2 regions of the Shewanella sp. Choline-02u-19 genome follow, and region 2 is predicted to be linked to the other one. Evidence: predicted binding sites of a transcription regulator. Region 2 holds the regulator's gene; the other holds the start of a gene.
The links. Region 2 encodes MetJ, which represses methionine synthesis genes. Its sites were predicted from a motif close to TAGACGTCTAGACGTCTA; they were not measured.
Positions count from the first base shown of each region.

Region 1 (15,293 bases), on a different contig from region 2:
TTAATCGCCACTAATGCCGCCGCAGAGGCTATAAAGCCGTCAATAACCACCAGCATACTCCGCTCGGCTGCGGCCAAAATTGCCCCCGTCATCTGCACAATTTCAAAGCCACCGATACAAGCCAACACCTGCATTGGATCGTCAAGCTCGCTGTGATGTAATAGCATCGCTTGCTCAACGAGCATCTGCTTGCGTTTAAATGTCGACGCATCAATCCCAGTACCACGCCCTACACATTCAGCCGCCGGAATTCCGGTTAACACCGACATAATCGCGGCTGCAGAAGAGGTGTTACCTATCCCCATCTCGCCCAGCGCAATTAAGTTACAGCCATTTTCATGGTGCAGCTGAATACGCGCCGTCGCCATGTCAAAGCCTTGCTTCACGGCGCCAAGCGTCATGGCTGCACGTTTATGGATAGGCCCAGTTCCCGCGCCTAAACGTTGATCAATAACACCGCTGTCGCGATCAAATGGCTGTAAAACACCACAGTCAATCACCTCAAGATCTAGGCCCACTTGGCGAGTAAATACATTTATCGCGGCGCCGCCGGCCATAAAGTTTCTCACCATTTGGCAGGTCACTTCACTTGGCGCTATCGATACACCAGAATTAGCAATACCGTGGTCGGCTGCAAATACAATCAACTTAGGATTAGTGATGCTGGGACTATCTTTACCGAGCACTTTTGCAATCTGTAATGCAAGCGCCTCTAGATCACCAAGCGCGCCAAGGGGCTTGGTTTTCGTGTCAATCTTGTGTTGAATTTCGGCATCAAATTCTGCACTCAATGGCTTAATATTAAACATCTAATCTTATACTCCCATCATCCCGAACAAGGACAAATTAATACAACGGCTCAGCTTAAATCCGCTTTGCACTGCGGCCGCCTAAAATAAATAGGAAAAATACGCTACCCATCACCGAGGTTATAATGCCCACTGGTAGCTCTTGGTAACTCAATAAAGTCCGCGCCAATACATCAACCCACACCATAAATAATCCGCCAACCGCGGCGGTAAGCAATAGCGGATATCTTCCTGGAAACAGTAATCGTACTGTGTGTGGCACCATCAAACCGATAAAACCAATGCCACCACAATTGGCGACTAAAATGGCGGTGATGAGTGAACACAGTAGCAACATCGATAAACGCAATCGTCCTACGTTAATCCCTAACGTATGCGCGGTTTCATCCCCCGCACGCATCGCCACAATTTGACGTTTAAAAAGCAGAATAATCACAGTACATACCGACACGATAATCGCCGGTAATATCAATCCAAACCAACTGGCTTTAGCAAAGCTGCCTAAGCTCCAAAACAGCACCGAAGCGGCAGCTTGAGGGCTTGAAAAATACAGCAACAGACTCGCCATCGCGCCAAACATAAAGGATATCGCCACCCCAGAGAGCAGCATACGCTCAACCTGAGTCGTTAAATTGCGGCCACATAAACTGAGCACCATTAATACCGACAGGCTAGCGCCGATAAATGCGCCCAACGGCAAGCTCAGCCACAATATGCTCTGACTAAAAAGGGTTAGTACCACTACCGCGCCAAATGATGCGCCAGAAGAGATGCCAAATAGATAGGGGTCGGCTAACGGATTACGGGTCACGGTTTGCAGTACGCTGCCGGCAATCGACAATCCTGCCCCCGCAATAAACGCCAATATTACTCGCGGTAATCTCAGTTCCCACACAATGCGTTCGGTCACGCCCATGGAGCCACCCATTCCAAAAATCTTATGGCTGAAGACCTGCAACACATCGCCACTGGTAATACTTGCGGCGCCAAAACTGGTTGCCGCGAACGGGGTGATTAACCCCAGCAACAGCAAGCCAGACAGCAGCAATACATCAAGTGGCTGTTTCCAACCCGTCGCTTGCGGAGCCACTCCTAATGACCTAGGCATCAGTTGTTCCTTTATCTACGGTCACTGAATGAGTCACTGCACTCGCAACGGCTTTTGCTTCAGCGGCCGATATAACGTCACTGCGGGTATAACCATAAAAGTAACTAATCAAAGGATTACCATGTTGCGGATGGGCTTTAACTTCGCAGCACACATCAAATACCTCACCAATACGTTGTTCAGTCAACACCGCTTTGGGCGTCCCTTTTGCCAAGCAGCGGCCCTTATCAAGCAGCAATAACTCATCGCAAAGCGCACTCGCTAAATTGAGATCATGAATAGAGGTGATCACGGTAATATTAAGCGTGTGCAGTAGCTCTAATGTTTGGATTTGATAACGAATATCGAGGTGATTGGTGGGCTCATCTAATATAAGCAGTTGTGGTCGCTGTACTATTGCACGAGCAATTAATGCACGCTGCTTTTCACCGCCAGATAGGCTTTCATACGCTTGATGCGCTTTATGCGTTAAGCCGACTTTAACCAGCGCCTGCGTCACCACTTGGCGATCGCTGGCATTGGTAAATTCAAAGGCGCCCTTATGCGGTGTTAACCCGAGGCTAACCAACTGAGTGGTTGTCATCTCAAAGTGATGTGGCGTGTCTTGCAGCACCACGGCAATTTGCTTGGCAAATGCTTTGGCAGATAACACCGAGATATCTTCACCAAACAGCTGAATGTGGCCAGTGGTCGGTTTAATAAAACGATATAGGCAGCGCAGCAGACTCGACTTACCCGCGCCATTAGGGCCAATAATGCCCAGCATCTGCCCTTTCGCTAAACTAAAATTGATGTCAGACAAAATGGCTTGGCCATTTAACTGCCAGCCTAAACCGCTCACTGCCAGTACTGTTTCTAATGCCTGCTTAGACATTGAATAAACCATAAAACATTATTGAATAAACTCCCTTGAGACGCCCGCTCAAGTTGTTATCTAGTGTGAAGTGCTTATCTATCAAAAGTTAGGCTGGTATCTGACTTGAGGGCTAAAATATTGCTCTAGCGCTCATACAGTTGCGGGTACAGTCCGGACTATTAGCTTGTATTGCTTAAGCTACCGGTTCCCAATTGATGCGGTTAAGCACCTAACTTGATGACTCGTTCTTAATGACCCACTTAATAAGTGTGTTCTCTAGCGTATTTTTACGCGAGTATCACGCAGTTTACCACGCTCACCCAAATAGTAATTGAACTTGATCAATTACTATTTGGCTGATGGCTCAATTTCCATGCTATTGCATCAAACTTATCCCATATAAGTCGCTATTCCAGCCCCCAATTAAGGCTTAAGTGCTGTTGCTCGCCATCATGCAATACATCAATCACCACGGTTGCGGCATAGGGCAGTTTCAACGCGCTGTAGATCCCCGCGCACTGTTTTAATTGCAACGATTTTGCCATTAAGTGCCTGATCACGCCGCCATGAGTCACTAATACAATCACCTTACCTTGGTGCAGCTCAACGAGTGACCGCCACGCAGTATCAATTCTAGCTTCAAAGACCTGCATCGTCTCGCCATTGGGCGGAGTATGTTGCCAAGGGTTAGCCCAATAAGCATCAAGCTCGCTACTATACTGCTGATAAAGTGCGCTAAAAGATTGGCCATCCCAATCGCCAAAATTGAGCTCCATAAAAGCGGCCTGCTCAATAAAATCGATACCGTACTGCTGTGCAAATATCTTCGCGGGTAAAGCACAACGCAATAGCGGCGAACTGACCACCAGATCCGCTATCTTGTTTTGCGCCGCGACCCCGGTTTTGCTTGTTAACAGCCTCGATATAGCCCTATTTAGCTGCTCTTTTCCGGCTAAATTCAGCATGACGTCGGTATGACCGCGTAAAATATTACCACCTTCACAAGCACCGTGCCGCAGTAAAACCACTCTAGTATTTTGCATTGCAACATTCCACATATTATATTTATCAGTGACTTACATAAAAATTATCATCAATTCACACTGAAAAATTATCAACTTTTAGTACTTGCACTTCTGACATCGACTCACGTATTATGGACGTCTATACGTATAAATGTCCAAACAAAATAATGTCACGCAAGTATCGCAAATACTTAACTGATAAACACGGACAACGTTTACTGAAATTTATATTTTGCGACTCTGTAATTGGTAGGAATATTCTATGGCAACACGTACCCCAACAACTGCCCCGCATACTCAAGACACGGCTAAAAAAGTGCTAGCGGTGCTAACCCAAAAATTACAGCAAGAGATCCTGCTGCTTGATGGTGCAATGGGCACCATGATCCAAGATCGCAAATTTGAAGAGGAAGACTTTCGCGGCGAACCATTTAAAGACTGGCATTGCGATGTAAAGGGCAACAATGACATGCTGGTGCTCACTCAGTCAGCTGCGATTAAGCAGATCCATAAAGATTATTTATTGGCTGGCTCCGACATCATTGAAACCAATACCTTCAATGCAACCCGTATTGCCATGGCTGACTACGACATGCAGGAGCATTCAGCCGCGATAAACTTAGCCGGAGCGCGCCTTGCCCGAGAAGCGGCCAATGAAGTTGAAGCAGAAACAGGTCGCCAATGTTTTGTGGCGGGTGTACTCGGCCCAACCAACCGCACTTGTTCAATCAGCCCCGATGTCAACGATCCCGGCTACCGTAACGTCAGTTTTGACGAGCTGGTTGAAGCCTATGTTGAATCGATAGATGCCCTCATCGCTGGCGGCGCGGATATCATTATGGTTGAGACCATTTTCGATACCCTTAACGCCAAAGCCGCACTGTTTGCCATTGAAACCGTATACGACACTCAAGGTTTCCGCCTGCCAATCATGATCTCAGGCACCATCACCGATGCATCAGGGCGTACCTTAACCGGACAAACCACCGAAGCCTTTTACAACTCACTGCGCCATGTTAAGCCACTATCGATTGGTCTTAACTGTGCATTAGGGCCAAAAGAGCTGCGCGCTTATGTCGAAGAGCTATCAAAAATCTCTGAATGCTATGTGTCGGCGCACCCTAATGCCGGTCTACCCAACGAATTTGGCGGCTACGATGAAACCCCAGAGCAGATGGCAGAAGTCATTGAAGAGTGGGCTGAAGAGGGCTTTTTAAACATTATTGGCGGTTGCTGCGGCAGCACGCCAGAGCATATCCGCGCTATCCGTGATGCCGTGATTAGGCATGACGCCCGCGTACTACCAGACATCGCAGTGGCTTGCCGTTTATCAGGGCTTGAGCCGCTGACCATTGATGAAAACTCGCTGTTTTTAAACGTCGGTGAGCGTACCAACGTCACTGGTTCTGCCAAATTTTTGCGGCTGATTAAAACTGGCGAATATGAAGAAGCCCTCAGTGTTGCCCGCGAGCAAGTCGAGAGCGGCGCGCAGATCATCGATATCAACATGGATGAAGGCATGCTCGATGGTGCCGAGATGATGCACAAATTCCTCAACCTTATCGCCTCTGAGCCCGACATATCACGGGTGCCGATCATGATCGACTCCTCTAAGTGGGAAGTGATTGAAGCCGGGCTTAAGTGTATTCAGGGTAAAGGCATCGTTAATTCCATCTCCCTTAAAGAGGGCGAAGCCAAGTTTATCCAGCAAGCCACCTTAGTCAAACGCTATGGCGCCGCGGCAATTATCATGGCGTTCGATGAACAGGGCCAAGCCGACACTAAAGCGCGTAAAATTGAAATTTGTACCCGCGCCTATCGCGTGCTGGTCGATAAAGTGGGCTTTCCGCCAGAAGATATTATCTTCGACCCCAACATTTTTGCCATCGCCACCGGGATTGAAGAGCACGACAACTACGCCGTCGACTTTATTGAAGCGACAGCCGAAATCAAACGCACCCTGCCCCATGCCATGATCTCCGGCGGTGTGTCGAATGTGTCATTCTCGTTCAGGGGTAACAACCCAGTGCGCGAAGCCATTCACGCCGTGTTCCTCTATCACGCTATTCAAGCGGGCATGGACATGGGGATTGTTAACGCCGGTCAGCTGGCAATTTATGATGATATTGATCCCGAGTTAAAGGAGAGAGTCGAGGCCATAGTGCAAAACCTACCTTGCACTGCACTCGATGCCAACGGTGAACTGACCAACAACACCGAACTGCTGTTAGAAGTTGCCGAAAAGTTTCGTGGCGACGGTAGCCAAGTCGCTAAGAAAGAAGATTTAGAGTGGCGTAGCTGGGACGTGAACAAACGTCTGTCTCATGCGCTGGTTAAAGGCATTACTGACTTTATCGATGAAGACACCGAAGAGGCTCGAGCCGCTGCCACGCGCCCACTGGATGTCATTGAAGGTGCCTTGATGGACGGCATGAACGTGGTTGGCGACCTGTTTGGCTCCGGCAAGATGTTCCTGCCACAAGTGGTCAAATCTGCCCGCGTAATGAAAAAAGCAGTCGCGTACCTTAACCCCTATATCGAACTCGAGAAAACCCCTGGGCAGTCAAACGGTAAGATTTTAATGGTCACCGTAAAAGGTGATGTGCACGATATCGGCAAGAACATTGTCGGCGTGGTATTAGCCTGTAACGGCTATGAAGTCATTGATTTAGGCGTAATGGTGCCGGTTGAGAAGATCATCGATGTCGCCGTGCGTGAAAACGTCGACATCATCGGCATGTCAGGGCTCATTACCCCGAGTCTCGACGAAATGGTGCATAACGTTAAAGCCTTCCATAAAGCGGGCTTAACCATACCGTCGATTATTGGTGGCGCAACTTGCTCTAAAATCCATACTGCGGTCAAGATTGCGCCGCATGCACCGACAGGCGCCATCTATATCGCCGATGCTTCACGCGCCGTGCCTATGGTGTCGAAGCTGATTAATAACCAAACGCGTCAAGCCACTATCGACGCGGCTTATCAAGAATATGACGTGATGCGCGAAAAGCGCCTGTCACAAACCAAACGTAAGATCATCACCTCCATTGAAGCGGCGCGTGAAAATCGCTGTCAGCATGACTGGGAAAACTACACCCCGTTTGTGCCTAACGTCCTTGGCCGTCAAGTGTTTGATGACTATCCGTTAGAGGATTTAGTGGCACGTATCGACTGGACGCCATTTTTCCGCAGCTGGGAGTTACACGGTCATTTCCCGCAAATATTAACCGATAAGGTGGTTGGCGAAGAGGCGACTAAGCTATTTGCCGATGGCAAAGCCATGCTTAAACAGATCATCGATGAAAAGTGGCTCACCGCTAAAGCGGTTATCGGCCTGTTTCCAGCCAATACCGTTAACCATGACGACATTGAACTTTACACCGATGAGACGCGCACCGAGCTTGAGCTAACCACTCATCACCTGCGGATGCAGATTGAACGCGTCGGCAACGACAACTTCTGTCTGTCTGACTTTGTCGCGCCAAAAGACAGCGGCGTGGCCGATTACATGGGCGGCTTTGCCGTCACGACAGGTCATGGCATTGACGAGCATGTCGCCCGTTTTGAAGCAGATCACGATGACTACAGCGCCATCATGCTCAAATGCTTGGCTGACCGTTTAGCCGAAGCCTTTGCCGAGCGTATGCATGAGCGAGTACGTAAAGAGTTTTGGGGTTATGCAAGCGACGAGGTACTCGATAACGAGTCGCTTATTCGTGAAAAGTACAAAGGTATTCGTCCTGCACCAGGCTACCCCGCTTGCCCAGATCACACTGAGAAAGGCTTGCTGTGGGATTTACTCAAGCCTGACGAGACTATCAACCTTAACATCACCGAAAGCTATGCCATGTTCCCAACCGCAGCGGTATCGGGTTGGTACTTTGCCCATCCTAAGTCGCGTTACTTTGGCGTGACCAATATTGGCCGCGATCAGGTTGAGGATTATGCTGAGCGTAAGGGGATGAGTATTGAGGATACGGAGAGGTGGTTGGCACCAGTGTTGGATTATGATCCAGAGTAATTTCGGAGCGAGTCTAGAACCTCAAAGCAACCCGTTTGCTATGGGGCTCTAGGCTAGCAATAAACGCCCTCACATCATCACTTCTCCTGCATACGAAATCCACTAAGGAAAAACCTAGCTATGCACTCCTGCGCCATAAACTAAGAAAAGTTACTCATGCAAGAGTCAATTTTCAAAGAGGTATTATTAGTTAATAGTAGTGCCTTATATTGATTAATATTTCTTTCAACTTGATGCAGTAATCCTTCGGCTCCTTTTGCTGCCGAACTCTCATAAACCAAAGGTACCATCGTGAGTTCATGAGCCTGCGTCTGTGCATCGATGAACTGCAGCTGAGACCAAAATAAATTCGAAATCAGGTGAAAAAGGCAGCTACCGATACCAAGATGACGGAACTCCGGTACGACGTAGGCATACAATAAATAGCAGCAAACACCAACATGCCTCTCATCACTGGGTTGACCATCCGTATACCAAGAGTCGAGCAAGCCAACATTAAAGGTCACAAATGCCACTGGTGTTTGCTTCTTCTCCTCTAAAAAAGCCACTAATTGATATTGTCTTTGATGCCTATTTCGCGATATAGGGTTAACAGATACAAGATTTTTAAATATCTCATGGCTGACTAATTGGTTATCTTTACTTTTGGCACAAAAATACCGTTGTAAGTCAGCAATATCGGTATGAAGTGGAGCATCATAAACACTCACACAAGGGATATTTGATAATTCATCACCCCTAGCTGAGGGCGGAGCCTGAAGGCGTAAGTCTTTTTCAGCTAATGTTTGGACGAAGCCACCCTGTAGCTGAAATTGGCTAAAATCATCAAGTAAATGAAGTAAGGGGAATAGCTCTACCTTACTTTTGTTAGAAGTCATATACAGCTCCAATTAATAAACTTGTTGTTTGTATCAGGCTTATCAGTTGATAAATTAACTATCGTCTTTATTCGTTATAAAAACGTCAGGTTAAACACAAACAACACACTTCATAAACTGCTTATTCAATAACTATAGGTACAATTTAATTTCCTGTAAAACCCTTCACCCCTTATTGGATAGGGGCTGCGAGTTCGAATATCATCAAGCTATTGTAAATAAAGATGACTATCACCTTTAGTGTTCTGCTGTATAAATAAAATAAAATATCAGTAGCATAATATTTCGCCGTAAACTCCTCAGTTCAAATTATCAAGCCGTGTTGTGATACCAATTATCAGAAAAGACAGTAAAAGACAGGAAAAGACAGGACAGCCATATCTTTTGTACTTTAAACCATCCTCTACTAGGCTTTAATGACCGAACTGGTACTGCCTAGTGAAGGATTGTCATTATGACCTCCGCAAGAAGAACCCTAATAGATGCTGAAACGACGCCTTTTTATCACATCATTAATCGTTGTGTCAGACGAGCCTATCTCTGCGGTGAAGATAAAGTCTCGGGTAAGAGCTTCGAGCATAGGCGGGGTTGGATTATTGATAAAATTAAAGCGCTTTCAAACATCTTTTGTATTGATATATGCGCTTATGCCGTAATGAACAATCACTACCATTTAGTGCTTAAGATTGACGTTGATAAAGCCAAGTCTTTGAGTCACCGCGAAGTCATTACTCGGTGGTGTCAGGTGACCAAAGGTCATGATGTAGCGACTAAGTATTTGAATGGTGACACCTTGATTGAAGGGGAACGTATGCTCCTTGATGGCTTACTTGCTGAGTGGCATGAGCGTTTATCTAGCATTTCTTGGTTTATGAGGTGCCTAAATGAAGAGATAGCCCGCAGGGCAAATCGAGAAGATGAGTGTAAAGGCGCTTTCTGGGAGGGACGTTTCAAATCTCAAGCCTTACTCGATGAACAAGCACTGCTAGCATGCATGATGTATGTTGATTTAAACCCCATCAGAGCAGGGATTGCTGATAGCGTGCAAACCTCTGACTTCACCTCAATCCAAGAGCGAATGACTGAACTTAATACGACCGAGACAGACTCTGCAAAGCACTCAGAACATTCAAATGAGCAATCATTAAAGCCCCTCGCCGAATTTAATGGTTCAACCCACCTTACAACTCAATCAGGTATTCCATTTCACTTTTGTGATTATCTGGAACTTATCGATTGGACTGGCAAAGCTATCAGACCAGATAAGAGAGGGTTTATAGACTCAAGTCGCCCTAAACTACTCGATTGTCTAGGTATCTCACCTGATACCTGGATAACGTCAGCGAAAGAGTTTCGTCGTCAATACAGTGGTATTAGCGGTCGTTGGGACGCGATGTGTGAGTTTAAAAGGCAGCATCAAAACGGGAAGTGGTGTAAAGGAAAGGCCTATAGCAATGCACTACATCCATTACCCTGAATTACAATCAAAGTGAAAGACGAACAGTCATATCTTCTGCCTTTGTCACATGCTCTTCCTAGCGAATCGCTTTTGCATGATGTGTAACAAAGAGAAAGAATATTCTTACCACGAAGCACTGTCCTTTCGAAAAGGCAAGATGGCATTCGAGCCGTTTACTCCTCCCCTATCCATATCTTTAATGGTTGATGATTCAGCCTGCTTCATCAACCATTAATATACTTCAATAGCACTCTAACGATGTTACTTCATCACTGCTTGTTGGAAACGGTTGCCAGCGATAGCACCACCAATCATTACCAGTAAATACACCCATCCAGATAATGAGAAGTTAGCAATAGGGGTGAACAATGCTCCGACATTACAGCCATTGGCAAAACGAGTACCAAATCCCATTAATAATCCACCTAAAGCAAAAAGCGCCAGCTGTTTAGCGGAGTGGTTTAGAGTAAATGAAAACTTAAATTTTCCCATAAACAACACCGCAATTAAGGTGCCTAATAAAATCGCAAAGTTTTGCACTGACACGCCATGTTCAAAAAACGGCGTGGTAAACATCGCCTCTGGTCGCTGGCTTATCTCAGTAATGGTGTTTAATTCAACCCCAAATAACATCAATCCCTTTGCAAACCAAATACCAAAGGGTGTCGATGCTCCCCAGCCTGCGCCGGTACTTGCCATCATGATGCCAAAGATAACCGCGATGACTAACGCGGTGGTGCGCATTTGCCAGAGGTTAGCGAACCAGTTTTGATATGTTTCACGGCTGAATAATGTGAATGAGTTATCTTCGCCATTTTGATTACTTTGGCGTTGAATATTCTGTCGCTCAATTTCACCCGACACACCTAAATATGAGCCATTGCGACGGCGATAGTTTTCATACTTTTTGGCAATAACCACCACGCTTAATGCTAAAAACAGGGTCACTAATATAGACATAAAATAACCATTCAGCGGTGTACCAGCAAACAAGTCCGGTAAAAACACGCCTTTACCTTGATAGCTTGCTGACGAAAACCACGAATCGGTTATCCAGCTTTGGCTGCTTTGTAATGGAAAACCAAAGAAGACGCCGGCACCAAAAAACACCAGTGTCGTTGCAGCTCTTGGGACATCACTGACAAACTCCACCATCATGCCGGTTGCGCAGCAGCTTGATAAGCTCATGCCTGCGCCAAACATGATGCCGCCAATAAGCAGCCCTGCATTGATAGGATTAATCCATAAATCATATTGCTGGCTGCCAGCATTAAGCAGTAAACCGGCATTGATGATTGCTGTGATGACAAACATAAACATTAGGGTTTGCAGTAACTGCGTTGAACCACGGCGGTAAGCTCGGTTAATACTACCGGCAAAACCAACGGCGCCTTTGGCTAAGGCAAAGCCTAAACTGAGCCCTAATAACAAGCGTAAAAAGAGCCCGTCATTGGCTAATTGAGTCGCGCCAACCACTAACGTCAACAGTAAAATTGTTACGGCCATCACCGCTTGATTCTTATTTATAACCACAACACTAACCAACTATATTTAATAACAAGTTTCAAACAAAAAACAAACAAAACGTTATATTTTTCAAACGCTTTGGCATTCCTGCCATTTAGGTTGCAGATTGTGGTGAATATAGCTGTTTCTGTCTATCGCTATAGCGTGTTTTAGATAGACCCCTTTGTAATAACTCATGCGCTTGTATTAAGTGGAGCGAGAGTAAACTTAGATATTGGGAGTCGAATTAGCCATTAACCTATCTGCCGTCGCTTTTATAGTCCCAATATTGTTGTGGGGATGGAATTGCCAAAGTTCAGCCAAGGCGGCTCACTCACTATAAAATGAGCGCCAACAATCCTGACTCTTGGGCTACTTCTGTTTTTTAACGTCTATTTCACTCGCTTTAAGTCGGTCTAAAATTGAGTTGCCGATATATTGATGAGCGTTTAACAGAATAGAAAAATGATTTTCGTTAGTCACTTTTTGTAATGTATGAGCGGCATATTGTGGAGGGTTGGCCTCGGCAAAGGCGATGACTTTATTAGCGTCAAAGGCTTCGTCTTTATCACCAATCCATAAATCGTATCGTTGAAGCTGTGCTAGCTGTTCATCGGGCGCTTCGGGAGTCAGGGCATTAGACATATTAACGGTATTAAACGATACGATCTTAGGGTTGTCATCTAAGACCTGTTGCGGGAAATGATATTGAACCGCCTTTGAATGCCCCATCAATAAACCGCCACTCATCGCATTAGTCACAAAAGAGGAAACGCTGACAGTGCTAAACGAAAACGGCTTTGGTTCATCATGATCCGTTTCTGAACGGAAACCAAAATACGGTGCAATAAAGAAGTAGCCATCGACAGAGGCGTGTTGATCCCAGCTTGAGTAATTGAGTATTAGCCCAGATCCCGATGAATGACCAGCCATATAGAGTGGCAAGCTTGGGTAGCGTTGGCGTGCATATTCAATGACACTATTAATGTCTTGCCACACTTGTTCCTTATCGGGGGCATCGCCCCTAGGACCAGATGATGAGCCGTGACCACGAAGATCCGGTGTGAATACCGCAATGTTAAATTCATCACGTAAGCCTGCGCCAACATGGGGATAAATAAGGCCACTGTGGGCGCCTGCACCATGATAAAAGATCACCACCGCTTTGGGGTCGCTAGGTAAGTAAGCGCGTAGTGCCAGTTTTTCATCATCGCTGGCGGCAACATAGTCGAGCGAGGGGATGGTTGTCTGCGGTGCGGTTTTTATTTCACTCAGAGAGAAAAAATCACTGGGGGTGTTTTCGCCTACAGCTACATCCTTGTCTAATAAAACTGCACTGTCGCCTGCTAAAGCGGGAGTCGCGGCATATAGGAGGCTAGCGACGATTAAGTTGAAGGCTATTTTTTTCATATCGTTCTCTCTAAAAAAGAAATCATTAGGCCACTCAGTCCAATTCTATCCTTGTTAGCCTAGCAATAAGTGCCCCTAAAACGCGGCGCTTTTTTGATTGACGGCGGATGGTCTAAAAGACATGCCATTTTAGTCTCTCGATAAGGCACTTTCTGTCTTTAAACACTACTTGGTCGTTGAGCATCTATGTTAATGTGACTACACACTTAATAGCAACAAAATAACAACATGAAAATCAAGCGTGTCTCGGCATTAATCTTGCTCTGGATAATGGTTTTTTTTAGCTCTTTTTCAAACTCTGCTGAGTTTGAAACCCAGCTAACAAACACCACAGACATTGTCATTCAAGATACTGCGATTTGGCGCAAAATTAACACAGTGCCTGACTCTCTCCCTGTATCACTTGAAACGCTTAAACATTTATACCAAGCATCAACTCCCATCAAAACCTCATTGGTTAACCAATCGGGTACCTATGCCGCCCGGCTAAAGCTGAATAATCAGGCTGCATTACCAGCAAACTGGTTCGTCAGGATCAATGCTAATTTTGTCGATCAGGGGCTTGGATTTTGGGAGTCTGAACAATACCTAAATACTGCAGTGATTAACTTTTCACAACATGGGGATAACAACACCCCTGTGCTAATGCACACTCAGGCGTTTGAATTACCTTTAAGTCAGCAAGAGAGTGGTTACCTTTGGCTCTACATTAACGCTGAGCATTTTGCGTTGCCACTGTCGGTTGATATCACTAACAGCGCCAGTTTTTACCACAAGCAATTTATCACTAACACGGTGACACTCTTTTCTATTGCCACCATGCTCACGCTGGCCACCATTGCTTTAATTCTGTATGTCAAAACACGCTTAATCGTCACCCTTGCCTGTTCGGCTTATATTGGGTTACACGGTTTAGGTTGGGCTGCAGCCTCAGGCTTAATCGATGATATATTTAACATCCAAACTATTAATACCAGCTATCTTGGTATCGTGATATTTCCTTTTGCCATCGCTTCGGCCAGTCAATTTACTAAGTTATTATTTAACTTTGACTCTCTGCATAAGCGTCTGGAAAAACTCTTTAATGGCCTGTCTATCGTTTGCCTGATTATTGGCTTTATCTTGCCGTTGTTAAGCTTTTCAATCGCATTTACTATTTCCCATATCATCGCGCTAATCTGGGTGCCGCTTGCCATTGTTATTGGCATAAAAATGCTGGCTTCTAATGATTTCAGAGCCAAATACTATCTACTGGGTAACCTCATGTATGGCCTGTCCATGCTTTACTATATCTTGTCTCATAGCGATGTATTAACGGGACAACGACATGCCGAACTCATCGTTATGCTGGCCTTAACTGGCGATTGTTTTTGTATACTGCTCTCTCTAGCGGCTTGGTTACAACAGAAAAAACAAGATTACTCCCGCACCTATTATCAAGCCAGAATCGACCCCTTAACGCATATAGGCAACCGCTACGCCCTGAGCGAAGCATTAGCTAAGGTCGATGACAACTACATTATTACCTTTATCGATTACGATGGAATGAAATTAGTTAATGACGAGATCGGCCACAACCAGGGCGATGCCTTATTACGCTATGGTGCTAAAACCATGACAAATGCCCTTGATAGTAAAGGTGAAGTATTTCGTACTGGCGGTGATGAGTTTGTGTGGTTACTCAATGCTCAATTGTTTAGCGATATGCCGTCAGCGGTAGAGGACATTGGCCGGATGATGATGCATTGTCAAAGCGCAATGCAGTCGAAATGGCCACACTCTGGGATCAGTTATGGAATAGCGCACGCGCGGGAAAGTAGCAATCAATCTGAATGCCTCGCCCTTGCCGATGCACGTATGTACCAACACAAGCGCAGCAAAAATACCCCTCCGCTCGCTGAGAACGTCAACGGATAGATGTTTAAAACACCATTCTCAGCGGCCAACCACAATCCCTAAAGCCATCTGAAGCAAGGATGGCGGTAAAAAAACCTTTAGTGTTAATTTACAGCAAAACACCTACAAACCATTTTATGTGCTCTTTTTCTCTTTAGCGACGGCTGAATAGATAAATAGCGTTACCATAATGTTGCCCACGTAACCGCTTGAATGTCATTAGGTAAAACTAATTAATAGTAATTGTTTTTAACATGTCAGCTTAAGGTTGAGGTTTGCGTTCTAAAAGTGGGATCTATTTCACAAATATGCCCCTAGTTATCAG
Region 1 covers NZ_PJBE01000013.1:2,798,350-2,813,642, forward strand. The annotation lists gene cobT (nicotinate-nucleotide--dimethylbenzimidazole phosphoribosyltransferase) at 1-809, opposite strand, end outside; gene CXF83_RS18860 (FecCD family ABC transporter permease) at 865-1,917, opposite strand; gene CXF83_RS18865 (ABC transporter ATP-binding protein) at 1,910-2,791, opposite strand; cobalamin riboswitch at 2,866-3,019, opposite strand; gene CXF83_RS18870 (histidine phosphatase family protein) at 3,181-3,816, opposite strand; gene metH (methionine synthase) at 4,061-7,819, shown strand; gene CXF83_RS18880 (hypothetical protein) at 7,960-8,697, opposite strand; gene CXF83_RS18885 (transposase) at 9,152-10,174, shown strand; gene CXF83_RS18890 (YeeE/YedE family protein) at 10,418-11,689, opposite strand; gene CXF83_RS18895 (alpha/beta hydrolase) at 12,035-13,072, opposite strand; gene CXF83_RS18900 (sensor domain-containing diguanylate cyclase) at 13,301-14,989, shown strand.
Region 1: the regulator MetJ is predicted to act here: its motif matches at 3,931-3,948, upstream of metH (methionine synthase).

Region 2 (15,293 bases):
TAAAATCAATTTTATCCATCCGTGGAAAATTGACATAAAAAAGGAGCCTATGGCTCCTTTTTTGTTTTCGAATTTCTATCAATTAACCGTCGTGGCTACGCACCCTGTAAGCCCTCTTAATCGACTCTTTTGTACTGTTGAGTCTCTTCTTGCTGCTTCAATGCCTTTATACATGCCTGACAGAGGCAGGATTTAGACGCTAATAGAGGATTAACTCGCTCTGCACTTACCGCAAGCTCAAGTGCAGCCTTAGATGGAAATGCTTGCGAACGACACCAACATTGTTCAATGCTCTTGCCCTGCAATACTGAACAGCGATTTTGGGACTGACATAGTGGGCAAATGGAAGGATCTGTCGTCATAATATATTGTCCGCTTATTTGACTAATCGATCTGCGGGATGATTTACCCCGTCACAAAGAGTCACGCCAGTTAACTCGTAGGGGTTAACCCCCTCAATACAACCCACATTAACACCAAACTGGTTTGGATTTGAGCGCCGTTGATGGTGGGTATATATTCCGCACACGCTACAAAAATAGTGTTTAGCGGTACCAGAATTGAATTGATACAGCGATAGTTTATCCTTACCCGCAACGACCTTAAGCCCATCAAGCTCAGCAGAAGTGACGATGGTGCCACGACGCCTGCACATAGAGCAATCACAGCGTCGCAAATCAATAATGCCATCAGGTAGGTTAAGCGCTAATTGAACCGCACCACAATGACAACTGGCTGTATGTGTCTGTTTCATTGTTGCTCCTTATGCTTGCAGGCCGTTAATGTAACAAAAAGGGCTCGCGTTAACGAACCCCATTTCTAAGCAAAATAAATCCCAACTTAGCGTTAGAGATCTAACCACCAATACAGCCATTAATCACTGCGTTTAGGGTTATTCCCATAAGCTTTGCTACCAAGTTCAGGTTTACCGTCAACACTGCTGCCATAGTAGCCCTGGTGCTTATGATACTTGCCTTTCAGTTGCTTTATATCACCGGTAAATCTTGGGTCTTGTGGGCGCTCTTGTGCATTAATGTATGCCGCAACGTCCCAAGCTTGTTGATTACTCAACTGAACACTTTTGCTGAATGGCATGTTTTCATAAATAAAGTAAGCCGCGGTATTAACCCTATGCATACCCGCGCCCCAGTTAAAGCTCTGTGGCCCCCAAAGTGGTGGTAATGAGTAAACCCCTGCACTCTCATAGCCTTGACCATCTGCGCCATGACAAGACTGACAATGAGCCTGATAAACCTCACTACCGCGCTTAGGTGAGTACGCCAGCTTAGGCGCGACAATTTTAGGAAATCCCTTCCCTGGCAGTGCAGCACGCTCAGGCTGAGTCATTGCAGTCTTTACGGCTTCAGGTAGTGGCATATCTTCGCGCTTCCCCCCTTTAATTAGGTCACTATCAGATAATTCAGCCACTGCTGTCGTGATTCCAGCTTGATCCATTAAGCCACTCATGCCGAGCCAGTAGGAATAAGCAGAGAGCGCAACCAGCTCTTTGCTGCCTGACGCTGGCGGTGTGCCATTCATTGAGTAAGTGAAACACCCTTGAAGACGCTCTTCATAGCTATTCACTTTATCGTTTTTCTTACGATAGGCTGGATAGGCAAAATAGGCAGCCCATAGCGGTGCAGCATTAGCGCGGCGGCCAGCATCCATATGGCAGTTAGAACAGTTGAGATTATTACCAACATAGCTATCTCGCATCTGCTGTGAATTAACAAATAACTGATAGCCTAAGCGAACTTTATCGCCAAACTCACCTTGGGGAATCGAGCTTAAATCTCTAGGGACTAAATAAGCTTGACCAACTTGCTTGGCCTTAGCAATAAGCTCAGTCTGTTTATCCGGCAGTTCTTGCGCTTGTACCAGCAAGCTAGGACTAAGGCTAATAATGAGCCAACTTAAATGAGATACTTTCATGGTTAACCCCTTATTTTAATTCTGCGAAATACTTCGATAATGCATCAATTTCGGCACTGGTAAGTTTGTCAGCAATGGTCCCCATCACACCATCTTGATCGCCACTGCGGGAATCTTTCTGCCACGCTATCAACTGGTTCTTAATGTAGGATGCTTGCTGACCTGCAAGCCGTGGAAATTCGCCCACACCAAGCCCTGAAGGTCCATGACAGGTAACACAAGCTGGGATGACTCGTTGCCAATCGCCTTGATAGACTAGCTGCTCAGTTGGATTTTCATATACCGCTTTCTCACCCCGTAGATGAGGTGTAACGATAGGCACGTCGAATGATGAAAAATAGTCAGCAACAGCATAAACAGCATCACCTTGGAGGGTCATTGACATAGGCTGCATGGTCGCATTCTGTCTTTTACCGGTCTGAAACAACTTAATTTGTTTGGCGATATAATCAGCAGATAGCCCTGCTAATCTTGGGCCAAGAGGCTCTATGCCTTGCCCTTGAGGGCCATGACAACTGCCACACAGCGCTGCCGAAGGCGGCATAGCCGCATAAGAGGATGCACTTAGCACCAATAAAGCACACGTTATCAATCCACGTTTCATTTTTATATCTCCATCAGTTGATGGTTTTAACAATAGCGCTTCTGAAAAATAATTGCTCATTAAACAGTTAAATCAGAAGGATATCGACTTTTAAAAGAAAAATGACTATGAGAAGTTAATTTTATACGCTAATGCTCGACACTCTAGAAAGTAGCTGCATTCCGCGAAAGGGTCTTGCTTAGTGCATTCCATTATGACTACTCCATTACCTCCCAATTGCTGCACTTTATACTTTAAGTCGCGCAACAACATGGAATAACCAGGTTTGGGGGAGTTCGGCGCTTTTTGACAATAAGATGAAGCCACATCTCCAATCATTTGTGAATCGAAACTGTAAATTTCTTCTACCGAGTACTCTATAACTTTTGTGGCTTTAAGCGTGCCTCCGACATATTCAGGCGTGACATTACTTTGAAACTGCACTCCCTGACAGCCCGCCAAATAGAATAGTGCGCAAAAAACGGCCAGAGCCTTCGCTTGATTATCCATAATCTACCTTTCCTTTGAAATAGATAATGCTAGCTTAAAATATCCTCTTATCTAAATAACCTTAATCTAAATAGGTTCAATAAACAAAAAAACCAACAACCTAACAAGTAGGCTATTGGTTTATTCTCGCTGACTAAAGAGGATTTGTTTATTTACCTGGGCGAACACCAAGAGTGTGGCATATCGCATAAGTCAGTTCTGCACGGTTCAGCGTATAGAAATGGAAATCTTTAACCCCTTCTCGAGATAAGACTTTAACCATGTCCAATATCAGAAACGTTGGTTCCTAAACTACAACGGGTTTGCTATTTACCTGGGCGAACACCAAGAGTGTGGCATATCGCATAAGTCAGTTCTGCACGGTTCAGCGTATAGAAATGGAAATCTTTAACCCCTTCTCGAGATAAGACTTTAACCATATCCAATATCAGAAACGTTGGATCCTAAACTACAACGGGTTTGCTATTTACCTGGGCGTACACCAAGAGTGTGGCATATCGCATAAGTCAGTTCTGCACGGTTCAGCGTATAGAAATGGAAATCTTTAACCCCTTCTCGAGATAAGACTTTAACCATATCAATCGCTACGTTGGCTCCGACCATCTGACGGGTTGTCGCATCATCTTCAAGGCCTTCAAATTGGCGGTGTAACCAGCTTGGAATGGATACATTAGTCATGGCCGCAAAGCGCTTAGTTTGGTTGAAGTTAGTCACTGGTAGGATACCTGGGACAATTTCAGCATCGATGCCTGCTGCAGCGCAGCGATCACGGAAACGTAAATAAGATTCAACATCAAAAAAGAACTGTGTAATCGCGCGGTTAGCACCTGCGTCGATCTTCTTCTTAAGGTGGATAAGATCTGCTTGAGCATTGCTTGCATCAGGATGCACTTCTGGGTAAGCCGCAACAGAAATATCAAAGTCTGCCACCGAGCGTAGCAGACGAACGAGATCATTAGCAAAACGTGTTGGTTTGGCACTGCCTTCAGGCAAATCGCCACGTAGAGCGACGATGTCACGAATACCGCTATTCCAATAATGCTTAGCCAGCTCTTTGAGTTCTTCATCACTCGCATCCACCAATGTTAGATGCGGAGCTGCAACTAAATCAGTCTCTTTTTGAATGCGTTCAATCACGCCATGAGTACGATCTCGAACCCCCGAGTTTGCACCGTAAGTAACAGACACAAATTTAGGATTAAGTGGCTCAAGACGACGAATAGAGTTCCACAATAGCTTTTCCATCTCTGGAGTCGAAGGCGGGAAGAATTCAAAAGAAACGTTTATATCATCTTTTAGCTCAGATAAGCTCTGGTTCAATGATGTCGCATGTTGTGCATGATGAAAGCCCATTTCTATTTCCTCTACTTCAACTCGTTAGTCTAGCCATTTTCAATATAGCCGTTTGGACGTCTATATGTCCATATACTAGAGAAACTGAGATTGAAGTCAAGTGTAAAAAGCAGGCAAGTGCGTTTTTTTCTTCGGACAATAAAATAGCCCGCTAATTCAGCAGCAGAATGTACCAATAGAAATCGAATACGCAGGCCTTAAAACCAAAAAATGCATGCCAGCGTAACTGACATGCATTGTTTAATTAATCGCTTAGCTGCTTCAATCAGCCTTACAATATTATTCCTGCAGTAAGTCTCGGCAAATATGCGCTAAGTCAGATTGCACCGCTGCTGCAGTCACCTGTCTTCCGGCTCCAGGCCCACGAATAATCAGTGGATTGTCTTGGTAGAACTGGCTGCGAATAACAAACACGTTATCGCCCGGCGTTAAGTTGGCATACGGATGACTATTATCAACCCATTGCAGACTCACTTCGGCCTTTAATTTACCATCAACTCTATCTAACGCGGCGACATACCTAAGCACTTTATCTTGCTCAACTGCAGCTAAATACTGCTGTAGCATATCGTCATCAAGCTCATCAATACGTGACAAAAATTGTGCTAACGGTAGCTCGGCAAGATGCTTAGGCACCAATGACTTAAGCTCAATATCTTCAAGCTCAATTTCTAAGCCAATTTCACGTGCCAAAATGAGCAACTTACGCTGCATATCACGACCCGATAAATCATCACGTGGATCGGGCTCTGTGATCCCCAATCCTCGTGCTTCAACCACCAGCTCAGAGAAGGGTTTAACTGCATCATAGTTTTCAAATAACCAACATAAGGTACCTGAAAATATGCCACCGACCGCTTCTATACTGTCACCGCTGTTATGCAGATCATTAATGGCATGTTGTATCGGAAGTCCGGCACCACAGCTGGCGTTATAACGCCAAAACAAGCGGCGATTACCCAGTTGTAGTTTTAGCTCGCGATAAAAAGGCAGTGGTCCAGATCCTGCAAGTTTGTTGGCACTGACAACATGAATACCGCGGGCAAAAAACTCCGGGTATTGCAGCGTTAGATCGGCGCTGGCACTGATATCAAGCGCGATAACTTCATCACACTCAAGTGCTTGTAACTCATCAAACAAGTGACTGTACTGCCAAGGTGTTGCATCTTGCTCAAATACTGTTTTCCAAGAATCCAGTGCTATTCCCGTATCGCTAATCAAGGCTTTTCGGGAGCTAACCAGCCCGACAAGCTCAACACTGGCCTCAATCTCTTTATTTAAGGCCGCTCGTGCGCCGTTAAATAGCTCTATCCAAGCTTCACCAATATTGCCGACACCCAAGAGCAATACGCCAATACGTTTACGCGGGCCAGCACATCGACGATGCACTTTTTGAGTCAATAAGTTCACCTGCGATTGCGGCACTAATGTCACCAAGCTCATGCCGTCATTAAACAGCGGGCGAGCATTACGGCTGAGTAATCGAGCAAAGCCACGACGATAAAGATCCGCATCGGCACTCACTAACGCAACCAGACCAAAATCATCTCTAATTTGAACATCAGTAATACCGAGCGCTTCGCGATTAGCATCGAGCAACGCTTGAACTTGCTTCTGATTCTCAAGGGTAACGGTTAATTCAACCCGCTTTTTCGCAAGCGACCAATGCGCTAGCGGATAAAGCCCTGAATCAGTTAGCAAACTTAACAATGCAGATAAAGCCCCATTCAACTGAATGTTAAACAGTGACACCCGGTTTAGATTAGTCACCACTGGCGCACTGGCTGACGAGCTTTTAGGCGCTATCAGCGTAAAGTCGGTATGTGATGCATAACTTGAGCGAACAGCAAGACTCACTTCAGTATCAAACAAGGGTTGCAAGGTACGATTGTGCAATACTGGCGAACCTAAATGCGCCAGACGATTGGCCTCGTCTAACGAAAGGCTGCTCAATAGCTTGGCATCATTAATCTTATTCGGATCGGCGTTAAATACACCCTCAACATCGGTCCAAATCGTCACCCGTTCAATATCCGCCAAACTGGCAATTAGCGTGGCACTAAAGTCAGAGCCATTACGGCCTAATAACAAGGTATCGCCCTTGTCATTGGCACAAATAAAGCCAGTGATAATGAGTCGTTCATTTGGATGAGCTGCAATGAGTGTTTGCACTCTTTGACGCGAGTCTTGCAAGCGGATCTGCGGCACTGCGCCTTCATCAGCAATCAGTAAGGTACGCGCATCAACATCAGATGCAGCCACACCAGACTCTCGTAATAACGCCGCCAGTAAACGGGACGACCAGCGCTCACCAAAACTCACCACTTGGCTACTTTGGTAATCGTTGATAGATTCTATAGACAACAAGCTGATCAGTTGCGCTTTATCGTTTGATAGTCGCTCTCTAAGCGAGCGAGCTTGCTCATTCGACAATAACTGTTCGATCAGCTTTTGTTGAAAACTAATGAGTATTTGTAGCTCTTCCTGCCATAACTGCTGAGTCGTGCTCAACTCAAGTAATCGATACAGAAAGTTAGTGCTTTTTCCTGCCGCAGAAACCACGACAAGATCGTCACTGTTACCATGAGTCAGGAGAATATGTGCAACGCGACGATAGCAGTCTGCGTCAGCTAAACTGGAGCCACCAAATTTATGTAAGTGACAGCGTGCCATCTTAAACCCCTTTAATTAACAAACGACAGCTGCATTGAGTGCAGCTTCAATATCGGCAACAAGATCGTCAGCATCTTCAATACCAACTGAAAGACGAATAAGGGTGTCTTTAACCCCTGCTTGTGCGCGTGCCTCAGGATCCATCGCTCGATGCGTCATGGTTGCAGGCACAGCCACTAGACTTTCTACTCCTCCGAGGCTTTCTGCAACAGAGAAATAATTAAGATTTTTTAAGAAAGCGACTAACTGTTCCTCCCCGCCTTTTAGCTCAAAGCTGAGCATGGCACCAAAGCCTTTTTGCTGCTTGGCAGCAATTTCATGACCAGGGTGATCTTTAAGGCCGGGGTAATACACTTTCTCTACCGCGCGATGACGGGTAAGAGTAGCAAGGATCCGCTGCGCATTCGCCTGATGTTCACGAATTCTCACTGCAAGTGTTCGAATTCCGCGCAATGTTAGATAACTATCAAATGCACCGCCGGTAAGCCCCAAGGTATTTGACCACCAATGCAATAATTCGCCCAGTTCAGCATCTTTCGCCACCACGGCACCGCCGACAACATCACTGTGGCCATTGATATATTTTGTGGTCGAGTGAATAACAATATCAGCACCCAACAGCAGAGGCTGTTGCAAGATGGGCGATAGAAAGGTGTTATCAACCACAACAAGCGCGCCAACTTCATGGCTGGCAGCACTGATCGCCGTGATATCAACAACCCGTAACAATGGATTTGACGGTGTTTCTAGCCACACCATCTTAGGTTTGTTAGCAATGGCTGTTGCCAATGCCGCTGCATCGGTTTGATCAACCACTTCAAGTTTAAACTGGCCTTTCTTAGCAAGATTGGTAAATAGACGATAACTACCGCCATAACAATCATGAGGTACCACCAACAAATCATCTGGCCCAAGTAAACTGGTGGCTAAGGTGATTGCAGCCATCCCAGTGCAAGTCACAACGCCAGTACAGCCTTTTTCGAGCTCAGCAATAGCGTCACCCAAGATTGACCGAGTGGGATTGCCTGAGCGGCTATAATCGAAATCTCTTGGATTTTTGTGGCCATCAAAAGAATAATTGGTAGAAAGATAGATCGGGGGTACAACCGCACCGTGTTGGGTATCGGACTCAATGCCTTGGCGTACAGCTACAGTGGCTAGTTTACGCTCGGTCATGTACTACTCCTCTTGCTATATTTTCTTACTAGGGATGTCTGGACGTCTAAATGTACCTAAGCAATTCACCCTAGTCAACCAGTTTAGCCGTTTAGACGTCTAAGCATTTAGAAATCTATTTGCATTTGTCATAAAATAGAGGCAATAATTTGACTGTGCTGCATAAGAGGTTAAAATCTGCCCCGCATTTAAAAATTACAGGTGAGTCAATGACTGAGTGGAACGGCGATTATATCAGCCCATATGCTGAACACGGAAAAAAGAATGAGCAAGTTAAAAAAATTACTGTCTCTATTCCTTTAAAAGTACTCAAGGTGCTTACCGATGAGCGTACACGCCGCCAAGTGAATAACTTACGTCATGCCACCAATAGCGAATTGCTCTGTGAAGCGTTTCTACACGCCTACACAGGACAACCGTTGCCAAATGATGGTGATCTATCAAAAGATAGGCCGGATAGCATGCCTGCGGAAGTTAAACGCTTGATGGATGAGATGGGCATTGAGTGGGAAGAGCTAGAGTAAACCAGCTCAGTATTTGCAAACAAGGATCACAAAGCGGTCCTTGTTTGCATTCGCTCGAGTAAAAAACCAGAAGCCGCGCCCTTCGGGTTCGTTTCTGTGCTGCTATTTTTTTATGACAAAAATGCGTTATGAGCTTTCGCTCAAACCTTGTCATAAAATCATTATTCTTTATTACAAAGACTCGAACAAAAAATAAGCTCGAAAATTTAACAACCTCTAGGTAGCCAAATGTTAGAGCCAAGCACGCTCATTCTCGCCTCAATCATTATATTTTGTGGTGCATTAACACAGAGTTTAATTGGCTTTGGTTTAGCTGTCATCGCAAGTCCGCTGTTATATATTATCGAACCCTCCCTAGTGCCAGCATCAGTCATTATGATGGGATTCTCTACCGCTGTATTGACGCTTTTTAGAGAGCGTGGTCAGCTTGAGTTCAACGGACTGCAGTATGCGCTACTGGGACGTATTCCTGGCGGTATCTTAGGCGCTACGCTTATCGTAATAGCCCCTCAACCTATTTTAGGGCTGGCAATTGCTCTTATCGTTGCGCTCGCCGTTGGCTTTAGTTTGATGAAGTTTAGTATCCCGGTGAACCGTGTAAGTCTGTTTATTGCTGGGATCCTCTCAGGCGTCTTTGGCAACATTGCCGCCATTGGTGGTCCGCCGTTGGCAATATTACTCGCAGGTAAAGATGCCGGCCAGTTTAGAGCAGCCCTTTCAGCTTTCTTTATTTTCAGCTCAATGATTGCTTTGACCATTTTGGGGTTTGCAGGGCTGCTAAAGCTTGAGCATTTGTGGGCATCGTTAATGCTATTGCCCTCAGTCATATTGGGCTATGCCGTTGCAGGCAGATTGGTAGGCAGAGTCGATAAACAAAAAACCAGAGCTTTCACTCTGGTTTTATGTAGTTTCAGTGCACTTATCTTAACGATTAAATCGGTTATCGAACTCAGTTAACTCAGCTATAAATCGATAAATCATGGCGTGTTAGAAGTGATATGAGGTTTGCAATACGCCACCGATGGCTTCATCGCTGCCAAACATCCCAGTAAAGTCTAGGAAAAATGATTCTCCAAAAGCAAAGCCAGAACCAATAGAATAAATGTTAGCCGTTGAATCTTTCATGTCGTGACGATAGCCCACTCGCAATGACATCCAGTCAAATGCACGTACTTCGCCTCCTACGCGCCAATATTGGGTGCCATCAAGTTCTTTAAACTTCTTATTCTCAATTAAATCAACATCGGTAGTGACCGTTAATCGCCTCCAGTCATAAGCAACACCCGCGGTAACTAAAGGCTCAACACTGTAGGTAAACTTTTGCCCTTCAACTTCAATGGTATCGACATCTTGGCTAATCAAATTTCGACCTGATAAACCAAAGACTAAGCCGTTGATAGGTTCAATAGCCACACCGACATCGACATTGAAACTGGTTTCATCGTTACGATATTCAACATCATCAAAGTCGCTGGCAGAGAAGTTGTTCGCGCTAGCGCGATAGTTATAAGTGTCAATGCGTTGGAACTTAGGTGATATACCGACAGAGATCGGCATATTAACGATAGAAAGCGGGAAACTTAACGCAATACCTAAATCAGAAACAGCGCCTCCAATAACTTGACCACTTGACGCTAAGTCTGTCACTGCAGGCGGATTATTGGCATCTAAATTCGCCAGCGCATCAATATCAGATTGAGCAATGTCGGCAACACCAACGGCGCTAACATAACTTTTATAGAAAATGGCCATTGGCATTCTTTGATGCGGAATGGCCACGCTAAAGCCAAGACCAGCACTGGCATAAGCTGATGTGCCTTTTAGTGATTCTAAATCGAGGATCAAATCATCTCTGTAAACATCAATATTGGCACTATTACCTGCATCTATGGCTGCGGCTAAACCATCATAGGAGCTAATAAGAGAGTCGAATTTATCAATCATGTTGTCGCTGTCGGCCATATCAACACCCAATACCGGCATCAGTAATACAGCTGAGTTATCTTTGTGCGCATTTAAACCGAGAAGAGCAGGATTGACGAATGCAGCCCCCTCATTATTAGATGATGCAACACCTGCGCCGCCCATCGCATCGCTACGGGCCTCATAATACTCTTGCCCTGAATAGGCAAAAAAGCTGGGGATTAATGCACACAATAGCGCTAATTTACGTAGTTTCATCCATTCCGCCCTTTTTATGTCCTTAACGCTTTAACACCAATACGGCCCAAATCGAAAAAAGGTCTTAAATTGTTTTTTCTTATTAGAGTTATTCTAAGCCAAAAAAAACAACTATGGGATAAAAAGTTAACCTTAAAACAACATTTTTATTACCAAAGTTTCATCCAAGTATTCAAATATCTTCAATCACTTGCAGTAAAGAGCGATTTTTACTGACTTATCTCCTCATTAAGCAAACGATTCCAGTGATTTATTTAATTAGCGCAGTGCCCTCACCTAAATGTCGAAGGACTCGACCAAATAGGCACTGAAACTGATGACTGTGATCATTAAATCTAGTCCCTAAAATAATGTTAACAATGCCATCTTTAGTCTCAATAAGTAGCCTACAGACATTTTCTAAGCTCACTTCGTTGATAAACGGTTGCCACAGTGGTCATCAATATTAGTTAAAGCAAAGCCTTAACTAATTCTATCAACTAATGGGCTTAATATAATAAACACAGCAATTGAACAAAAATCATCTATATTGAACAATAGGGGAAACTTTTGAGCACCGCTGTGAGTCTACATAAATAGGTTAATGTGGCACTTAACCTAGCCAACACGCTGTTAAAAACAGGAGTGACTATGCATCTAATCATGAAATCTCAGTTCGACGAACTTCGCCTTAATGATGAGTATGAATACAGCACCAATGATAGAGGCGGGAAGAAGGTTGTTAAGATCTATAAAGACGGTGAGCTCATAGCAAAAAAAATTGCTATCAAACATTCAGTGCAATACTTTGGCGTTACTGGCGTTGAAGCATTATTACAATCAGAACCAGAACACTGACCGATATAAAGCTTAAACATAATCATTGAAGTGAGCAGTGGTAAAACTAATGAACTCGCGCAATCGGGCAGGCTGGAATTTGTCTTTATTGTAAAGTAGGTATAGAGGCGTTGCGGGAATCATCCAATCGTCAAAAACGTGTACCAATTCACCTTTGCTCAACTCATCAATACAATAAATCTCAGGCAATCGCACTATACCTTGCCCCGCTAATGCACTGCTTTTCATTACCCTGCCATTTTTACAACGAAACTTACCCGTAATTGCCACGTCGGTTTTTTGCTTAACATCCTCTTTTTGCAGAAAGCTCCAGTGATTAACCGTGCCGATAATGCAGCTATGCTCGTTCAGTGCCTTAGGGTGTAAAGGCTTACCTTTTTGCTCAAGATAACCAGGTGCAGCCAGTGTGCAGTTATTAATATCCATCAACTTACGCGCGACTAAACCTGAGTCCTCTAACTCGCCCATACGAAAGACCAAGTCAAAATGATCTAACACCAGATCAACTCGCTGACTGCTAAAGTCCAAATTAATGCTGATATTAGGTTGCGCACTCATAAAGTCATTAACCAAGCGGGTAACAACCTCCTCACCGATATAACCGCCAACGCAGTTAATGTTGATGTTGCCCTGTAAGTTCTGCGCATTATCAACAGTTTGAGCCACCGCTTGCTCCACCACATCCAACGCATGCTGACAGCGCTCGTAAAAGAACTCACCTTGATCGGTTAGCCTTTGCGCCCGAGTAGTACGCGTTATCAAGGTCACTCCAAGATAACTTTCTAGTTGGGTCAGTTGCTTGGATAGGTGCGAGCGAGAGCATGCCAACTGCTCTGCAGCCAAGGTAAAGCTTCCCTGCTCGGCAATCACGGTAAATGCTCTCACATCTGCTAAATTTAAGTCTTTGTACATTTGATAGCTTCTACCCTAAAACGGAATAACCAGCTTACATTACACTCATTCAATTAGGAGTTATATGTAAACAATGATGTTCGCTATGCATTATATATCAACAATCGACATATCGTTAAAATACTCCCAATTCGACATGATTAACGTAGAAACTGCCTACTCAATTGCATGACTGGCGTAATACATCTTACTGAGGTTTATATGAAACAACTTATCGTAATTACTGGTGCATCTTCAGGTATCGGCGCAGCAATGGCACAAGCATTTAGCGCTAAAGGTCATCCACTACTGTTACTTGCTCGTCGCGTTGAGCCTATGGAAGCACTAAAGCTTGAAAATGCTTTGTGCATAAGCGTTGATGTTACTGACGCTGCAGCAATGAAAAGTGCGATAGCAGCAGCTGAAGCTAAATTTGGCCCCGTTGGCGGCTTAATCAATAACGCCGGTGTTATGTTACTCGGTGCTGCTGATGTACAAGATCCTGCAGAGTGGAGCCAGATGTTGAACATCAATGTGATGGGTGTGCTTAATGGCATTCATGCTGTTCTTGCAGACATGAAAGCCCGTAAAACAGGCACTATCATTAACGTTAGCTCTATTGCTGGCCGTAAAACGTTCCCTAACCATGCCGCTTACTGTGCAAGTAAATTTGCTGTTCATGCACTAACAGAAAACATCCGTGAAGAAGTAGCAATGGACGATGTACGCATGATTACTATCGCCCCTGGCGCAGTTGAAACAGCTCTGCTTAGCCACACGACGAATGAAGACATTAAAGCAGGCTATGAAGAGTGGAAAGAGTTCATGGGTGGTGTCATTGAGCCATCAGCAGTTGCAGACGCTGCGGTATTTGCCTTTGAACAACCACAAAATGTGTGTGTTCGTGAAATCGTATTAGCACCCACCCGCCAACAGCCTTAATCATTATCGCTGTGGTAATCATGCTTGTTAAGAGGTAAATACAGTCCTCACAGTCATGACATCCTAAGCTATCAAATAAAGCCCTGTTAACGAAAGTTAGCAGGGCTTTATTTTTACCGTGTATTAACGAATTAATATCACTTTAGAGATAGCTGAAAAACAGAAATGTGATCTTAATCGGTTGCAAAAAATCGATATAAATGACCGAATTAAAATTAATCTACTACATAAAAAAATAAAAATACCTATAAAACAATAACAAAAGAAAATATAGCCCTATACATTAGATTTATTTCAATGATATTTTTATCAATTAGATTTTTATCATGAAAGTGATCGAGCTCAACTATTCAGTAACACCTCCCTGCTAAATTAAGCAACAACACAGGCGCATCTTGGAAGCATTCTGTTAACCACGCGAAGGACAGCGTAAAAATATAAAAATAGTAAGGAAATGATGATGAAAACAATCACAAAAATCGGAATAGGTTTTGCTCTAGCTCTGTCTTTAGGTCTTCAAGCCCAAGCCGCTGATGGCGGTAACCCTAAAAAAGGTAAACATCTGTATAAAAAAGAGTGTAAAGCCTGCCATAGCCAAGGTGATATCGGTGGAGAAATGACCCCGATGACAAAAACCATGAGTCAGTGGGATCGCTTCTTCAAGCGCATGAAGCACAAGGGTGATCAAGAAGCGTTCAATGCGCTATCAAAGAAGGACATTAAGGACATTCAGCAATTCCTATATGACCATGCAGCCGATTCCGACCAACCACAAACCTGTGGCTAGCCGCATGAAGGATTAAGTCCTTCTAACCAAGTTAGAACCAAACATTAAATTAAATAAATGGGGAATGCCTCAGGGCCTAATGCTGCCAAAAATCAGCTAATCCGAGGCCGTTCCTCAACATCAATCGAGGTTAACCATATAAAAAGTGGTTAAAAACTCGAAAGGAGAGATGTTATGCGTACTCTAATTTCACTGCTTGTTGCCAATGCGCTTGCTTTATCTGGTAGCGTTTATGCTGCAGAAAACGATGCTCAAAAAATGGCAGATCTTAAACAACAACTTGAAGACATCACTAGCGAATTAGATGATCTTAATGATCGTGTCGATGGCAACGAACGCCATACAGCATTAGATAGACTGCTGATCACTGGTGATTTCCGTACTAAAGCTCATACACTGCACTATCAAAATGTGACTTGGAATCCCGCGATTAAAGTCAACTTCAGTGACTTTGGCGCCAAAGCCATGTCTGGCGTATTTGGCTCTCCGACCGATGGTAATTCACCGCTAGGCAAGATGATGGCGGCCGATCCTAATCTCGCCGCAGCCTTCCAAAGCGGTCAACTGCAAGGTGTTATGCCCTATTCGTTGGCACAAAAAACCACGCAAGACATCGACAATGACATCTACTACACCACTCGCCTTAGACTTAATCTAAAAGCCAAAGTTTGGGATAACGTCAGCTTTGCGGGTCGTTTATCGATGTTTAAAAACTGGGGCGATTCCACCGGCGTTAAAGTATTTGATTCTTGGAACTCATTTACCATGGATGGCACCAGTAGCGGTAGCCCAAGTGGTGACTGGCTTAGAGTTGAGCGCGCTTACTTTGATTGGAAAAATATCAATGGCTCTCCGCTTTACCTGTCAATTGGTCGCCGCCCATCAACCTACGGCCCGCCAACCC
Region 2 covers NZ_PJBE01000012.1:472,479-487,771, reverse strand. The annotation lists gene CXF83_RS04215 (cysteine-rich CWC family protein) at 117-362, opposite strand; gene CXF83_RS04210 (GFA family protein) at 377-754, opposite strand; gene CXF83_RS04205 (c-type cytochrome) at 874-1,932, opposite strand; gene CXF83_RS04200 (c-type cytochrome) at 1,943-2,536, opposite strand; gene CXF83_RS04195 (hypothetical protein) at 2,642-3,025, opposite strand; gene CXF83_RS04190 (methylenetetrahydrofolate reductase) at 3,174-3,287, opposite strand; partial or broken gene CXF83_RS04185 (methylenetetrahydrofolate reductase) at 3,331-3,450, opposite strand; gene metF (methylenetetrahydrofolate reductase) at 3,488-4,378, opposite strand; gene CXF83_RS04175 (bifunctional aspartate kinase/homoserine dehydrogenase II) at 4,658-7,051, opposite strand; gene metB (cystathionine gamma-synthase) at 7,067-8,227, opposite strand; gene metJ (met regulon transcriptional regulator MetJ) at 8,437-8,751, shown strand; gene CXF83_RS04160 (sulfite exporter TauE/SafE family protein) at 8,980-9,708, shown strand; gene CXF83_RS04155 (conjugal transfer protein TraF) at 9,739-10,932, opposite strand; gene CXF83_RS04150 (hypothetical protein) at 11,563-11,769, shown strand; gene CXF83_RS04145 (LysR family transcriptional regulator) at 11,782-12,681, opposite strand; gene CXF83_RS04140 (SDR family oxidoreductase) at 12,883-13,602, shown strand; gene CXF83_RS04135 (c-type cytochrome) at 14,060-14,389, shown strand; gene CXF83_RS04130 (DUF3373 domain-containing protein) at 14,564-15,293, shown strand, end outside.